Regions from separate parts of the Streptomyces sp. NPDC002309 genome, predicted to be linked through region 2. Evidence: riboswitches for the same ligand, from Rfam matches in the RefSeq annotation. Region 2 holds a riboswitch; the other holds the start of a gene.
What was found. Region 2 has a riboswitch for cyclic di-AMP ahead of ACWCPM_RS28080 (transglycosylase family protein). Riboswitches for the same ligand answer to the same signal wherever they lie in the genome.

Region 1: linked by a shared signal. The riboswitch ahead of ACWCPM_RS03105 (M23 family metallopeptidase) and the one ahead of ACWCPM_RS28080 (transglycosylase family protein) in region 2 are both predicted to bind cyclic di-AMP.

The regions. Positions count from the first base shown of each region.
Region 1 is NZ_JBSFCI010000003.1:13,230-21,306, forward strand. It holds gene ACWCPM_RS03085 (MFS transporter) at 1-251, shown strand, start outside; gene lhgO (L-2-hydroxyglutarate oxidase) at 330-1,568, shown strand; gene trmB (tRNA (guanosine(46)-N7)-methyltransferase TrmB) at 2,064-2,882, shown strand; gene ACWCPM_RS03100 (PrsW family intramembrane metalloprotease) at 2,925-4,235, shown strand; gene ACWCPM_RS03105 (M23 family metallopeptidase) at 4,344-5,390, opposite strand; cyclic di-AMP (ydaO/yuaA leader) riboswitch at 5,402-5,581, opposite strand; gene ACWCPM_RS03110 (PP2C family protein-serine/threonine phosphatase) at 5,797-7,059, opposite strand; tRNA gene ACWCPM_RS03115 (tRNA-Met) at 7,227-7,300, opposite strand; gene ACWCPM_RS03120 (hypothetical protein) at 7,386-7,514, shown strand; gene ACWCPM_RS03125 (dihydrofolate reductase family protein) at 7,595-8,077, opposite strand, start outside.
Region 2 is NZ_JBSFCI010000040.1:20,475-28,551, reverse strand. It holds gene ACWCPM_RS28105 (NAD(P)/FAD-dependent oxidoreductase) at 103-1,485, opposite strand; gene ACWCPM_RS28100 (Ppx/GppA phosphatase family protein) at 2,145-3,101, opposite strand; gene ACWCPM_RS28095 (DUF501 domain-containing protein) at 3,098-3,631, opposite strand; gene ACWCPM_RS28090 (FtsB family cell division protein) at 3,672-4,148, opposite strand; gene eno (phosphopyruvate hydratase) at 4,259-5,539, opposite strand; gene ACWCPM_RS28080 (transglycosylase family protein) at 5,854-6,537, opposite strand; cyclic di-AMP (ydaO/yuaA leader) riboswitch at 6,541-6,720, opposite strand; gene ACWCPM_RS28075 (transglycosylase family protein) at 6,937-7,986, opposite strand.

The DNA.
Region 1 (8,077 bases), on a different contig from region 2:
CGACGGAGGAGTTCGTCCGCTCGCACGGGCTGCGGCTCGTCGTGTCCGCGGTCGCCGAACTGGAGTCCGGGAACCTCGACGCGGCGTGCGAGCAGGGCGTTCGCGCGGTGGAGGTCGCGGGGCGGATATCGTCCGCGCGTACCACGGAGTACGTGAAGGACCTTCTGCATCGGCTGGAGCCGTACGGTGACGAGCCGAGGGTGGTGGAGCTGCGGGAGCGTGCCCGGCCTCTGCTGATGACGACGGCGTAGGGCGGGCGTCCCCTCCCGCGTCCGGCGTCGTCCCGGTCCGTCGCCGCGGGAGGGTTTGAGCGCGTTGTCAGTGGCGCAGTGCACTATCGAGAGCGGGAGGTGGTGCGGGTGCGGGCTGTCACGTACGACTGTGACGTGCTGGTGATCGGCGGCGGGATCGTGGGCCTGTCGGCGGCGTACGCCCTCACGCGCGCCGCGCCGGGGACACGGGTGACGGTTCTGGAGAAGGAGCCCGGACCGGCCCGGCACCAGACGGGGCACAACAGCGGCGTCATCCACAGCGGCATCTACTACCGTCCCGGCTCGCTCAAGGCGCGGTACGCGGTGCGGGGCGCGGCGGAGATGGTGAAGTTCTGCGCGGAGTACGACATCGCGCACGCGGTCACCGGCAAGCTGATCGTCGCGACCGAGCGCGACGAGCTCCCCCGGCTGCACGGCCTCGTGCAGCGCGGCCGTGAGAACGGCATTCCGGTGCGGGAACTGGTGGCCGGGCAGATCACGGAGTACGAACCGGGCGTACGGGGCCTGGCGGCCATACACGTCGGGACGACCGGCGTGTGCGACTACGTCGCGGTCGCGCGGCGGCTGGCCGAGGCATCGGGCGCCGAGATCCGCTACGGCGCTCAGGTCCTGCGCATCGACCGGCGCCCGGAGCTGGGTGTCGCCGTGCAAACGGCGGACGGGGCCGTGGTGCGCGGGCGGGTGCTGGTGAACTGTGCCGGGCTCCATTGCGACGAGGTCGCACGGATGACGGGCGACGACCCCGGTATGCGGATCATCCCGTTCCGGGGGGAGTACTACGAACTGGCGCGGCCCGAGATGGTGCACGGTCTGGTCTATCCGGTCCCCGACCCGGCGTTCCCGTTCCTCGGCGTGCACCTCACACGCGGCATCGACGGCGGCGTCCACGTCGGCCCCAACGCCGTCCCCGCGCTCGCCCGCGAGGGCTACGAGCGGGGTGTGGTCAGGCCCCGTGAGCTGGCCCGGACGCTGGCCTGGCCCGGCGCCTGGCGGATAGCGGGCCGGCACTGGCGCTACGGGGGCGGGGAGCTGTGGCGGTCGCTGTCCAAGGCCGCGTTCACCCGGGCGGTGCGGCGACTGCTGCCCGCGGTGACGGAGGAGGACCTGGTCCCCTCGGAGGCAGGGGTACGGGCCCAGGCGGTGCTCCGGGACGGCACGCTGGTGGACGACTTCCTCATCCGCGAGGGCGCCCGCGCGGTCCACGTCCTGAACGCCCCGTCCCCCGCGGCGACGGCGTCCCTGCCGATCGGCAGGGAGGTGGCCCGCCGCGCACTGGACGCGCTGGGCCGCACGTGACCGCCGCGCCCATCCCCGGCGCCCCCGTCCCCGTCCCCGGCGAGCCCGGCCGGCCCCCGGCGGCTCCCCGCACACCCACACGCCCGTGCCGCGCCCCGCCCCGGGCTCCTGCCGCGCTCAACACCGCCGAGCCCCGTCCCGACCGGCACCCCAGCCACGCACACGCCACCGCGCCCCGCCCTGTCCCTCACCCACGCCCACACGCCACCCCGCCCCGCCCCGCGCCGGGCTCCTGCCGCGCTCGCGTCGCCGCGCCCCGACCCGCGCCCCAGCCACGCACACGCCACCGCGTAGCGCCTCGTCCCACACCCACACCCCAGCCACACCCACACGCCGCCCCGCCCCACACCCCAACCACGCTCACACCGCCGCGCCGCGTCACCCATGGCGCCCCAGCCACGCTCGCACCACAAGCGCAAGGGGTGTCACGCGCGTCACGAGCGTCATGAGCATCACGAACCCACCCACCCCGGACCCCGTAAAATCGACCCCACTGTGTCTGACTCGCCGAACACCCCCGAAGCCCTTCACCCCGCACCCGCCGCCCTCGCCCCGCGGGTGCGGGTCCAGGGTGAGCCGCGTTTTCCCGACGGCCCCCAGGCGGACCCCGCCGGCTCGCACTTCGAGCGGCGGATCCGAAGTTTCCAGCCGCGCCGGAGCCGGGTGACCTCGGGGCAGGCGGACGCGCTGCAGCGGCTGTGGCACCAGTGGGGGCTGGACATCGACGGCTCGAGGGTCCTCCACCTCGCCGACCTGTTCGGCAACGACAACCCCGTCGTGCTGGAGATCGGCTTCGGCATGGGCGAGGCCACCGCCCGGATGGCCGCCGCCGACCCGGACACCAACATCCTCGCCGTGGACGTCCACACCCCCGGCCAGGGCAATCTGCTCAACCTCGCCGACCAGAGCGGCATCGGCAACGTCCGGGTGGCCAACGGCGACGCGATCATCCTGCTGCGCGAGATGATCGCCCCGGACTCCCTCGACGGGCTGCGCGTCTTCTTCCCGGACCCCTGGCCGAAGAAGCGGCACCACAAGCGGCGTCTGATCCAGCCGGACTTCCTCACTCTCGCCGCGACCCGCCTGAAGCCGGGCGCGCTCGTGCACTGCGCGACGGACTGGGAGCCGTACGCCGAGGTGATGCTGGAGGTGCTCACCGCGCACTCCGGCTTCGCGAACACCCGGCCCGGCGGCGGTTTCGCGCCACGCCCCGACTTCCGCCCCCGTACCCGTTTCGAGGGGCAGGGGCTGGAGAAGGGTCATGTCGTGAACGACCTGCTCTTCCGCCGCGCGGCACCCACAGGTCAGCGGTAAATCCCTCCCTCGTTCGCCTCTCCGCTCGTTAGGGTCGATGCCGTGGCGATCAGTTCCCCGTACCCGACGAACCCCGGCATCCCCGCCGGCGGCACCCTGCGGCACGCGCACTGGTGGCACAAGCGGTGGGTGCGGTACGGCGCGCTGATCACCCTGCTCGCCCTGTCGGGCCTGGTGATCCTCGCTCTGGTCCGCGAACAGACCGGCACCCAGGGCTTCCTGGTCGGTCTCGGCCTCGCGGTCCTGCCCGTGCCGCTGCTGATAGCCGCCTTCCGCTGGCTGGACCGGGTCGAGCCCGGCCCCTGGCGGAACCTGCTGTTCGCCTTCTCATGGGGCGCCTGCGCGGCCGCGCTGATAGCCATCATCGCGAACAGCTTCGCGACCCGGTGGATAGCGACCGCCACCGCCGATCCGACCAGCGCGGACACCTGGGGCGCCACGCTCGTGGCCCCGGTCGTCGAGGAGTCCGCGAAGGCGGCCGCGATCCTGCTGCTCTTCCTGTTCCGGCGCAGGCACTTCACCGGAATCCTCGACGGCGTCGTCATAGCCGGCGTCACCGCCACCGGCTTCGCCTTCACCGAGAACATCCTCTACCTGGGCACCGCCTTCGGCACCGACCAGCTGGCCGGCGACAGCGGGATCTCCTCCGTGACGGCCGCGACCTTCTTCGTGCGGGTCATCATGTCCCCGTTCGCACACCCCCTGTTCACCGTGCTCACCGGCATCGGCTTCGGCATCGCCGCGCTCGCCGGGGAGCGCCAGCGGCTGCGCCGCGTCCTGCTGCCCCCGGCCGGGCTGCTGCTCGCGATGGGCATGCACGCCTTCTGGAACGGCTCGGCGACCTTCGGCGACTACGGATTCTTCGCGGTGTACGGCGGCTTCATGGTCCCCGCGTTCGGTTTGCTGACCTGGCTGGTGATCTGGACGCGGCAGCGCGAACTGCGGACCGTGCGCGAGGAACTCCCGGCCTATGTCGTGGCCGGCTGGCTCTCACCGCCGCAGCCGTTCGCCCTCGGCTCGATGCGGGCGCGCCGACTGGCCCGCCAGTACGCCGGGCACCATCTCGGCAAGCCTGCGGCCCGCGCGGTCGCGCGGTACGAGGCCTACGCCACGTCCCTGGCCTTCCTCCGGCGCCGGGGCCGTCTGGGCCGGGCCCGCGCGGACTTCGTCGTACGGGAACGCGAGTTGCTCCAGGAGCTGTGGAACCGCCGGGAGATCGCCGGCCCGGCCCTGGAGTACGCGGCGCGGGCGACCGCGCCGCCGATGCCCGTGCCGATGCCGCCGGTCCACGGCTGGGCGCCGGTGTACGGGCCCGCGGCGCCCTACCCGGCGTACAACCCGTACCGGTCGTAGCACGAGCAGGGCGCGAAACGGGTCCGGACAAGCGAAAACCGGCAGTCCTGACGTCGGGGGGTTGCCGTCAGGACCGCCGGGGTTCGCGAGAGACCCGTGCCGGGATTCTCAGGGGTTGAGGCCCTTGCTCTGCAGCCAGGCCAGCGGGTCGATGCCACCGCCCCCGGTGTGCACCTCCATGTGCAGGTGCGCGCCGGTCACGTTGCCCGTGGCGCCCACGCGGCCGATCACATCGCCGGTGGCGACCTTCTGGCCGACGCTGACGCCGATCGACGACTGGTGGGCGTACCAGATCTCGGTGCCGTCGTCGAGGGTCAGCACGGTCTTGTAGCCGTACGAGCCGTTCCAGCCGGCCTCGGTGATGGTGCCGCTGTGGACGGCCTTGAGCGGGGTGCCGGTCGGCGCGGCGAAGTCGAGTCCGGTGTGGTAGCCGGAGGACCACAGGGCGCCGGCCTGACCGAAGGTGGAGGTGAGGGTGTACGAGGAGGTCGGCAGCGTGAACTGCTTTGCCAGCGCGGCGAGCCGCTCGGCCTCGGCCTTCTGACGGGCCTCCTCCTCGGCCTTCGCCTTGGCGGCGGCGGCCTTCTCCTTGGCCTCCTCCTCCGCCTTGGCGGCGGCATCGGCGGCGGCCTTCTCGGCGGCGGCCACGGCCTCGGCGACGGCCTTGCTCTCGACCTGCTCCTGCTGCTGCTCGGCCTGCGCGATGATGCGGGCGCGCAGCGTCTCACCGGCGTCGGTGGTGCCCTCAGCGGTGTCCACGGTGGCCGTGGCGAGGCTGCTGAGGGGGGCGGTCGCGGTCTTGGTGCCGGCGGAGTCGGCGCTGTCGTCGGAGATCAGCGAGCCGACGTTGGGAAGGTCGGGCATCGAGATCGACACCGGCGGCTTGCCGGTGTTCGCGCTCGCCATGCCGCCCGCGCCGACCGCCGCTATGACACCGACGCCGAGGACGGTGGAGCTGCGGGCGAGCCCGCCGCCGCGCTGCTTGCCGACACGGTGCCGGCCGCGCACGGGACGGAGGGTCTCCGCGCTGGGATTCCACTCCTCCCACGGGCCCTCGTCGGTGCGCGGCGCGCCGTAGACGAATGTGTCGGTGCCGTCGGCGGTGCGCTGTTCCGGCACGAACGGGGCCTGTGGGGCAGGCCGATTGGACGCCACGTGGGCGTACTCCTTTCCTTCCTTCTCGCCTACCGGGTTAGCTGACGGGTTCGGAGCAGGAAGGTCTCCTACGCGCGTATACCAGCCGTACCGCTACGGCGGCATACACCCGATTCACCCCAATGTGATGGTTCCCCGGTTCCCTTGTGCGGCCGGTGAGGGCCTCGCGCGGGATTCGGCGCGTGCGCACGGAGCCGCCTCTTGTGACGGCTGGGACGACCGCGCTGCGTTATCGGACGTTAATAGAACCGGGGCATGATTTCCAAGCTGTTCCACTTGATCATTAACGCTTTCTGTCGGGACGTACGGGTTCATGAGCGGCGAAAATCGGGCGAGTTGACCGCCACCCGGAGCGATCTCCACATCTGACGGTGTATCAGTTGTTATGCGGAGGGCTCCCGCCCGATCACCCCGGGTGACACTCGCCGTCGGGCCGCCGGACCGCGAGCAGCGCCATGTCGTCGGTGGTGCCCCCACCGCAGTGCCGGTGCACCTCTTCGGTCACCGCGCTCAGGAGGCTGCCGGGGCCGCGGAAGGTCCGGCCGGCCAGCCGGGCCACCGGATCGTAGAAGACGCCCCGCGCGTCGCGCGCCTCGGTCAGGCCGTCGGTGTACAGCAGCAGCGTCGCCCCGCCCGGGAACGGGGTCTCCTCCGCACAGGCCGGCCACGAGCCCAACTCACCCATCCCCAGCGGCAGTGCCGGGTCGCGGGCGGGCAGAGGGCGCACGGTGCCGTCGGCGTACAGCATCAGCGGCGGCGGATGGCCCCGGTTGAGGATCCGTACGACGCCGTCGTCGTGCGGGATCTCGGCGAGCACGGCGGTGGTGAACCCCTCGACGGCATCGATCCCGCCCCGGCGGGTGTCCTCGCGGGCCAGCGCCCTCTCCAGCCGCCCCGCGACCGCCTCCAGCGTCGGCTCCTGCTCGGCGGCCTCCCGGAACGCCCCGATGACCACCGCGACCGCCGCGACCGCTCCCATGCCCTTGCCCCGCACGTCCCCCACCACCAGTCGCAGTCCGTACCGGCTGTCCTGCACCGCGTAGAGGTCACCGCCGATGAAGGCGTCCGCCTGAGCGGCCTGGTAGCGCGCGGCGATCTCGAACCCGCCGATCCGCTCCATCGGCTCCGGCACCACCGCCAGTTGGGCGGCCTCGGCGATCTCCCAGGCCGAGTCGAGGCGGGCGTGACTGCGCCGGACGAGCACGTTGACCACCACGGCGAGTCCGGCGACCGTGGCCACGGTGATCAGCTCGGTGAACGGTTCGACCTCCATCAGGGTGCCGTACCAGCTCTGCAGCCCCAGGACCATGGCGACGGCTCCGACGCCGGTCAGGATCGTGGCGCGGCGGGAGAGGAGCGGAGCGGCGACCAGCGGGGCGGCCGTGAAGAGGGGGGCTCCGGTGAAGCCGCGGGGCGTGAAGTAGTCGTAGCAGCCACCGACGACGAGCAGCAGGGCGGGCAGGACGCGGACGAAGGCGCGGGCACGGGAGATCCGCCGTTCCTCCGGGGGCGGGACGGGCGGCTCGGGCGGCACCGGTCGCGCGAAGGTGGGGGCGTCGGTGGGGGTGTCGCGCCGACGGCCACGGGCGGCTTCGGAGGCCGGGTCGCGGGGAGTCCGGTCGCCGGGACCGGGGTTCGGCCGCTCTCCGTCCGCCTCCGCAGGCCGCACTGTCGTCTCCCGTTACTCAGGTCACCGCACCCGTCCAGAGTTCCTGGAGTACGCGGGCGGGACCAGCCGGACGGGCCGACCGGATGACGGACGCGGGCCCGCGGGGGATGCCCGGAAACGACTCGGGGCCGGAATCCACGATCTGGATTCCGGCCCCGGGCCTTCAGTAGCGGGGACAGGATTTGAACCTGCGACCTCTGGGTTATGAGCCCAGCGAGCTACCGAGCTGCTCCACCCCGCGTCGTTAAGACCAGTGTACGCCATGCGCGCGACGTTCCGCGCCAGGGTTTCTCCCGCCTCCGCTCTCGGCGACGCCGAGGCCTTCCGTGACCCGTACCGACGTCGCGGTCACCGGCCTCTCCCCGGTGGACCGCGACCTCGGCCCTCCCCGACCGGTGACCGCGACCCGGCCCTCCCCGACCGGTGACCGCGACCCGGCCCTCCCCGACCGGTGACAGGCGCCGGCCAGGACCGACCCGCCCCCGCCGCCCGGACCTGGCCTTCCCGCGCCGGCCACGCGCGCCTCCTGTGAGGCTCACCCCACCAGATGCCGATTGGGCTGCCTCGCCGCCTCCTCCTGCTCCGGGAGCACGACCACCTCGACGCCGGCCCCCGCCAGCATCCCGCTCCCGTCCGCGCCCGCCACGAACGTGTCCGGCTCCCGCCAGGCCGTCACCACGCGCCCCACCCGGGCGTCGAGGATCAGCCCCGCACAGGGCCGGGGGCGGGAGGCGCGGCGGGTGCAGGGTTCCAGGCTGGTGTAGACGGTGGCGCCGGGCAGCCGGGGATCGGCCGGGTCGATCTTCGCGAGCGCCGCCTCCTCCGCGTGGACGACCGGGTCGCCGGCCTCCCGGGAGTGACCCCGCGCGAGTTCGGTGCCGTCCCGCGCCACGACGACCGCACCGACGCTGAACGCCGTCTCCGAGGGCGGGCACAGCGCCGCCAGCTCGCAGGCGAGGGCCAGCCAACGGCGGTCGGCGGCCACGGCGAGGGTGCCGGTGCCGGGCACGGTGGGCTC
Region 2 (8,077 bases):
TCTGGGCAAACCCTCCCCCGGCCGTATCGGACGGGAACGCCGAAGGACCCCCTGCACCACGGATGGCAGGGGGTCCTTCAGGCGTTCAGCCGGGGGTGGGCGTCAGGAAGCCTTGGCCTTTTCCCCGGTCTTGGGGGCCGCGGCGACCGGAGCGGGCTTCGCGGCCTCGTAGAACTCCTCGCGCGGGGACTCCAACGCGCCGAGGGCGACGACCTCGCGCTTGAGGAACATGCCGAGCGTCCAGTCGGCGATGACGCGGATCTTGCGGTTCCAGGTCGGCATCGCCATGCCGTGGTAGCCACGGTGCATGTACCAGGCGAGACGGCCCTTGACCTTGATCTTCATCTTGCCCATGACGATCATGGCCACGCCCTTGTGCAGGCCGAGGCCCGCCACCGCGCCCTTGTTGGCGTGGCTGTACTCCTTCTGCGGGAAGCCCCGCAGGCCGGAGACCACGTTGTCGCCGAGGACCTTGGCCTGGCGCAGCGCGTGCTGGGCGTTCGGCGGGCACCAGGCGTTCTCCACGCCGGCCTTGCGGGCGGCGAGGTCGGGCACCTGGGCGTTGTCGCCCGCGGCCCAGATGTAGTCGGTGCCCGTGACCTGCAGCGTGGGCCCGCAGTCGACGTGACCGCGGGGCCCGAGCGGGAGGCCGTAGCGGGCCAGGGCCGGGTTGGGCTTGACACCCGCCGTCCAGACGATCGTGTTGGCGTCGACCTCGAGGCCGTTCTTCAGCACCACGTGGCCGTCGACGCAGGAGTCCATGGACGTCGAGAGGTAGACCTCCACGCCACGGCTCTCCAGGTGCTCCTTGCCGTACAGGCCGAGCTTGGGGCCGACCTCGGGAAGGATCTTGTCGGCGGCGTCGACGAGGACGAAGCGCATGTCCTCGCGGGACACGGTGCTGTAGTACTTGGTCGCGTCCCGGGCCATGTCCTCGACCTCACCGATGGTCTCCGCGCCGGCGAAGCCGCCGCCGACGAAGACGAAGGTGAGCGCCTTGCGGCGGATCTCCTCGTCGGTGGTGGAGTCGGCCTTGTCGAGCTGCTCCAGGACGTGGTTGCGCAGGCCGATGGCCTCCTCGACGCCCTTCATGCCGATGCCCTGCTCGGCGAGGCCGGGGATCGGGAAGGTGCGGGAGACCGCGCCGAGCGCGACGACCAGGTAGTCGAAGGGCAGCTCGTACGCCTCGCCGACCAGCGGCGCGATCGCGGCGACCTTGCGGTCCTGGTCGATGGTGGTGACCCGGCCGGTGAGGATCTCCGCCTTGGGCAGCACGCGTCGCAGCGGGACGACGACGTGGCGCGGGGAGATGCTGCCGGCGGCGGTTTCGGGGAGGAAGGGCTGGTAGGTCATGTACGACCGGGGGTCGACGACCGTGACGGTCGCCTCGCCGTAGCGCATCTTCTTGAGAATGCGCCGAGCTGCGTACAGGCCTACGTACCCACCGCCTACTACGAGGATCCTGGGACGCTCCGTGGTGCTCATGCCATCGAGTATCCACCCACCTCCGAGGGGGAGCTCGTGCGCCCCTTCACAAGCATTTCCAGGCCCTGTGCTACACTCCCCGGCCCACGTGAGCCAGATCATGGTCACGATCGGGACCCGGGGTCCGTTACACCCGTTGTCAATGCCGCGTGAGCTGCCCCTCTGCCCCTTCGGCACCCTCACGGAAGCCCGGGGAACCCCCGCGCGCCGGGCCTTCGCGCCCCTCCATACACGGCCCGACTGAACATGTTCAAGACCCTGCTCACCCCTCGGAAGGGCCAACCTTCCCCCCTTCGCGCTCCCACCGGGCCGAATTCCTTGTGAAGAACTTCACGAACTTTCCCGGGCGGGCCCCCCGAAGGTGACGGCGACGGGGTCGCGGACCCTCTTCCGGGGCGCTCATACACCGCTCGACCTGCCCGGTCGACGACCACCGACGGGTGGCGCGCCGCCCGTCACCCGGCCGGGGTGGCCGCGAAGGCCGCGGCCGTCCACTCGGCCCCGGCGCAGCACCGCCACGGCGGTGGCGGTGGCGGTGACGAGGAGTGCACCGGAGTCATCGTGCTCCTGTGCAACTGACGGACGGCCCGCGCGGGCCGCGCGAACGGCCCCGGTACCTCACCCACGAGGGACCGGGGCCGTCCCGTGCCGTGCTCGCGCTACGCCGGCAGGTCGCCCGCCGCGTGGAAGGCGATGCCGTCGAGGATGTCGTGCTCGCTGACGACCACCTCGTCGGCGCCGATCCGGTCCATGATCGAAAGCAGCACCAGGGCTCCCGCGGCGATCACGTCGACCCGCCCGGGATGCATCGAGGCGACGGCCGCGCGCTCGGCGTGGGTGGAGTGCAGCAGCCACTCGGTGATCTCGCGGACCCGGTCCCGGCCGATCCTGGAGTGGTGGATGCGGGCCGAGTCGTACTCGGGCAGGTCCTGGGCGATCGCCGAGACCGTGGTGACCGAGCCCGCGAGCCCCACCAGCGTCCTGGCCTCGCGCAGCGGCACCGTCTCCTCGGCCAGGTCGAGGGCGGCCTCGATGTCCGCCCGCATCGCCGCGATCTGCTCCTCGGACGGCGGGTCGGACACCGCACCGCCCATGACCAGATGGCGCTCGGTCATCCGGACGCAGCCCACGTCGACCGAGCGGGCCGCGCGGACGTGGTCCTCGCCGACGACGAACTCGGTCGAGCCGCCGCCGATGTCCACCACGAGGTAGGGCCGGTGCACCTCCGCGCGCCCCGCCAGTTCCCTGGTCGCGCCGACGAAGGAGAACTCGGCCTCCTGGTCCCCGGTGACGACCTCGGGCTCGACGCCGAGGATGTCCACCACACCGCGCACGAACTCGTCCCGGTTCTCCGCGTCCCGGGAGGCGGAGGTGGCGACGAAACGGACCCGCTCGGCCCCGTGCTCCTTGATGATCCCGGCGTAGTCACGGCAGGCCGCGAAGGTCCGCTCCAGCGCCTCGGGGGCCAGCCGCCCGGTGCGGTCGACGCCCTGACCGAGCCGCACGATGGTCATCCGGCGGTCCAGTTCGGCCAGTTCGCCGGTGGCCGGATCCACGTCGGCGACGAGGAGCCGGATGGAGTTCGTACCGCAGTCGACGGCGGCGACGCGCGTCACGTGCCGTCCTCCTCGTTGGCCGAGGTCACGCACGCGCCCTTGCGCCACCACTCCGGCAGCATCGCCAGCGCCTCGTCACCCAGCGGGTTGACGCCCGGCCCCGCGGCCAGACTGTGCGCGACGAGCACATGCAGGCACTTCACCCGGTCCGGCATGCCGCCTGCGCTCGGGAAGTCCTTCAGTACCTCGATCTCGTCCCGGCGCCGGACATAGTCCTCGTGGGCGGCGCGGTACGCGGCGGCCAGCTCCGGGTCGGTCTCCAGCCGGGCCGTCATCTCCTTCATCACGCCCTCGGCCTCCAGAGTGCCGATGGCCGACGAGGCCCGCGGACACGTCAGGTAGTACAGCGTGGGGAAGGGCGTGCCGTCGGGCAGCCGGGGGGCCGTCTCCACGACGTCCGGCTGACCGCACGGGCACCGGTGCGCGATCGCGCGCAGTCCGCGCGGTGGCCGCCCGAGCTGCTGCTTGAAGGCCTCCACGTCGGCGTCGGTGGGCTCGGTGCGCGGGGTGGGCGGCGGGGGCGTTTCCATACCTGTCTCTCTGTACGTTCACCGGGCGCGGGCGTCCGGCTCATCGGTGGGCGGCGTCCGACTTGTCGACCCCGTCCCAGACGTTCGCGTACCAGGGGCGGTCGGCCGAGCCCTGGTCGGTGCGGGACTGCCGGGCCGCGTCCGGGTCGATCACGACGTAGCCCGTCTCGCCCGGCATCACGTGGTGCAGCCGCCGGCGGATCTGCTGCTCCGCGTACGCGTCGTCCTGCCAGCGGGCCTTGAGGTCGCGCAGTTCCTCGACCCGCGCCTCGGCCTGCCGCTTCTGCTCCCGCAGGTCGGCGATCTCGGCGCGCTGGGCGACGTACTGCCTTATCGGATAGGCGAGCGCGACGACCAGGGAGCAGACGACGAGGGCGAGCAGCGCCGCGCGGCCGGTCAGCCGGGAGCGCCGGGCCTGGCGGCGGGTCTGGGAGCGGTAGACACGGGCCGCGGTCTGCTCCCCGAGCAGCCTGAGCCTGGTCGCGGTGGAGAAACGGTCCCGTTCCTTCACAGCCATCTGGCTCCCGCCTCCCCATGTCTGCGTGCTGCACACGCGCGTACGTCCCCGCACACGGTACGGGACCGGGTGCGGGGACGTACGTACGACGCTTCCTACAGGGGCTTCACTCAGCCCTTGAAGCGGGGGAAGGCGCTGCGGCCGGCGTACACCGCGGCGTCGTCGAGGATCTCCTCGATGCGCAGCAGCTGGTTGTACTTGGCGACGCGCTCGGAGCGGGCCGGGGCGCCGGTCTTGATCTGGCCGCAGTTGGTGGCGACGGCGAGGTCGGCGATGGTGACGTCCTCGGTCTCACCGGAGCGGTGCGACATCATGCACTTGAAGCCGCTGCGCTGGGCCAGCTCGACGGCGTCCAGGGTCTCGGTCAGGGAGCCGATCTGGTTGACCTTGACGAGCAGGGCGTTGGCGGCGCCCTCCTCGATGCCGCGGGCCAGGCGCTCCGGGTTGGTGACGAACAGGTCGTCGCCGACGAGCTGGACCTTGTCGCCGAGCTTGTCGGTGATGGTCTTCCAGCCCTCCCAGTCGTCCTCGAACAGCGGGTCCTCGATGGAGACGAGCGGGTACGCGGCGACGAGCTCCGCGTAGTACTCGGTCATCTCGGCGGCCGTGCGGTCCTTGCCCTCGAAGGTGTAGACGCCGTCCTTGTAGAACTCGGACGCGGCCACGTCGAGGGCCAGGGCGATCTGCTCGCCGGGGGTGTAGCCGGCCTCCTTGATCGCCTCCAGGATGAGGTCGAGGGCCTCACGGTTGGAGCCGAGGTTCGGGGCGAAGCCGCCCTCGTCGCCGAGGCCGGTGGACAGGCCCTTGCCCTTCAGCACCTTCTTGAGGGTGTGGTAGACCTCGGTGCCCCAGCGCAGGGCCTCGGAGAAGGACTCCGCGCCGATCGGGGCGATCATGAACTCCTGGATGTCCACGTTGGAGTCGGCGTGCGAGCCGCCGTTCAGGATGTTCATCATCGGCACCGGCAGCAGGTGCGCGTTGGGGCCGCCCAGGTAGCGGAACAGCGGCAGGTCGCTGGCCTCGGAGGCGGCGTGGGCGACGGCGAGCGAGACGCCGAGGATGGCGTTGGCGCCGAGGGAGCCCTTGTTGTCGGTGGCGTCCAGGTCGAACATCGCCTGGTCGATCAGGCGCTGCTCGGTGGCGTCGTAGCCGACGAGCTCCGGGCCGATCTGCTCGATGACGGCCAGGACGGCCTTCTCGACGCCCTTGCCGAGGTAGCGGTTGGGGTCGCCGTCGCGGAGTTCGATGGCCTCGAAGGCGCCGGTGGAAGCGCCGGACGGAACGGCGGCACGACCCGTGCTGCCGTCGTCGAGGCCGACCTCGACCTCGACCGTGGGGTTGCCTCGGGAGTCCAGGATTTCCCGGGCTACGACGACGTCGATGGACGGCACGAGCATCTCCTTCGTGGATGTGACGCGATGGAGCAGGACCGCGGCGGCTCTGCGAGACGAGCCTAACCGGCTCCGTGCGATCGGCCAGCCGGTCACCCCTCTGATGGACGGAACCGAGAGTAAATTGTTTCCGAACGAAACAAAGACGGGGGTGCGCCGCGGGGCGAGCGGGACGCGAAAAGCCCCGCCCCGGTGCGTACGGGGGGATGACGCACCGGGGCGGGGAGCCCGTGGGGACGGGGGGTGACCCTCACGGGAGCCTCAGGGGCCTCCTGAAGGGAGGCCGCGCGAGTCGGAGCAGCGGGGGCGCCGTCCTACTTCAGGTGCAGCTGCTGACCCGGGAAGATGAGGTCGGCGTTCTCGACGACGTCCTTGTTCAGCCGGAAGAGCTTCTCCCAGCCGCCCTTGACGTCGTGCTGGGCGGCGATGGTGCTGAGGGTGTCGCCCTCGACGACCTCGTACTCGCCGTCACCCTTCTTCACCTTGTCGCCGGTCGGCGTGGTGACCGTCTCCTCGACGGCCGGACGCTCCGCGGACCGCGAGGCCGGCTGCTCCTCGGTGGCGCGCGTCTCGGTGCCGTCGCTCTGCGAATCGCCGGCCGCGGAGCCGCCACCGGTGTAGGCGGCGTTCGACAGGCCGGTGCCGCAGTGCGGCCAGGCACCCTTGCCCTGACCGGCGAGCACCTTCTCGGCGATCTGGATCTGCTGCTCCTTCGAGGCCTGGTCGGCCGTGCCCGCGAACTGCGTGCCGCCGTACGCGGCCCAGGTCGAGGCGGAGAACTGCAGACCGCCGTGGTAGCCGTTGCCGGTGTTGATGGACCAGTTGCCACCGGACTCGCACTGGGCGACGGCGTCCCACTCGGAGGCCGTGGCGGCGGAGGCGCTGCCGGCCGCGATCAGCGGGGCGGCGACTGCGGCGGCGCCGGTGACACCGACGGCGGCGATGGCGCGAACGGTCCTGGACGCACCGCGATGCTTGCCCTTGCTGGAAAACAGCATGGTTGATCCCCTCACCGACGCCTGCGAGGTGAGCTGTCGGGTTCGGGCCGGTTGAGTTGCCCGGCCGCACCTCACTGGGAGGTGCGGCTTCACCCCGAGCCGGTCCCGGCGCTGAGTCTCCTCAACTGCCGGACACGGCACTTACCTTGGGTCCCCCGCTCCTGCCTGCGGCGCTTGACGCGACGACTGTTCCCGGGTGGCCGCTGGCAGGACTCGGCGTTGCGGCAGCCGGGGCTCGTGGTGACGAGCGGTCATGACCGTAGACAGGCGATCGGCCGAATTTCAAAGACGATCAGGGCTTCTGAGACTCATCCCACACTTTCACCAAATCGGACATTCGACTCGAAGTGTGACGTGAACTCCCGCTGCCCCCAGGCCGTTTCCCGTCCCCGCTCTCCCCTACTTGCCGGCCGACTCCGCGCCGACGTCCAGCGACTGACCGGGGACGATGTGGTCGGGGTCGCCGCCGAGGGCGTCCTGGTTGACGACGTACAGCGCGGCCCATCCGCCCTGCACGCCAAGGGAGTCGGCGATGCCCCAGAGGGTGTCGCCGTCCTGGACCCGGTACGCGCCGTCGGCGCCCGCTCGGGACGTGGCGCCGTCCCGCGAGGCGTGGCGCCCGGAGGAACCGCCGGCGCGCTCACCGTCCTCGTCCGCACTGCCTCCCCGGTGCTTGCCGCCGCCGAGAAGGCCCGTGCCGGTGAGGTCCGATGCGCTCGGAGTGCTCGAGGGCACACCGGAGGGCGAGGAACTCAGGGGCGATTCGCCCGATTCGGGGGATTCGCCGAAACCGGAGGACTCGCCCGGGCCGGGCGATGCCGAGCCGTCGGCACCCGGGGAGCCGGCACCACCGGACGGGGTGGATTCGCCGAATTTTTTCGGCTTCGCGGAGTTCTTCGAGCCGGCGGAGTCCATGGATGCGTCGGCGCCCTGAGAACCACCGGAACGGGCACCACTGGACGAGTGGGACAATCCAAGCGAGTTGGACAGACCGCCTGAATCGCCAGATATCAGATGGGACGGCGTGCTGGACTTGTCACCGGCCACACCCGTGTCGACCGTGGCCGACTCGGAGTCGGCGTCCAGCCCCACCCGCGGGCCGCAGGTGGCCCACGCGCCGACGCCCTGGTCCGCGAGGACCTTCTCGGCGACGGCGATCTGCTGCGAGCGGCTGGCCTGGTCCGCGCTCGCGGCGTAGGTGAGCCCGCCGTGCTCCTCCCAGTCCCGCTGGGAGAGTTGCAGTCCGCCGTAGGAGCCGTTGCCCGTGTCGGCGCTCCAGGAGCCGCCGGTCTCGCACTCGGCGACACGGTCCCAGGTCGTCCCGCTCGCCGCGCTCGCGCCGGTGGCGGCGAGGAGGGGGAGGGCGATGGCGGAGCCGGTCACGCCGGCCGCGACGACGAGTGCGGGCGCCTGACGGGGGCGACGGTGACGACCGTTCCCGGAGAGCATGCGGGGACCTTTCGCGTGACAGCGGGGAACTGCGCGGCCGGTGAAACCGAAAGGCCGTGCTGATGGCTGAACGTATAGGCAGACGATCACT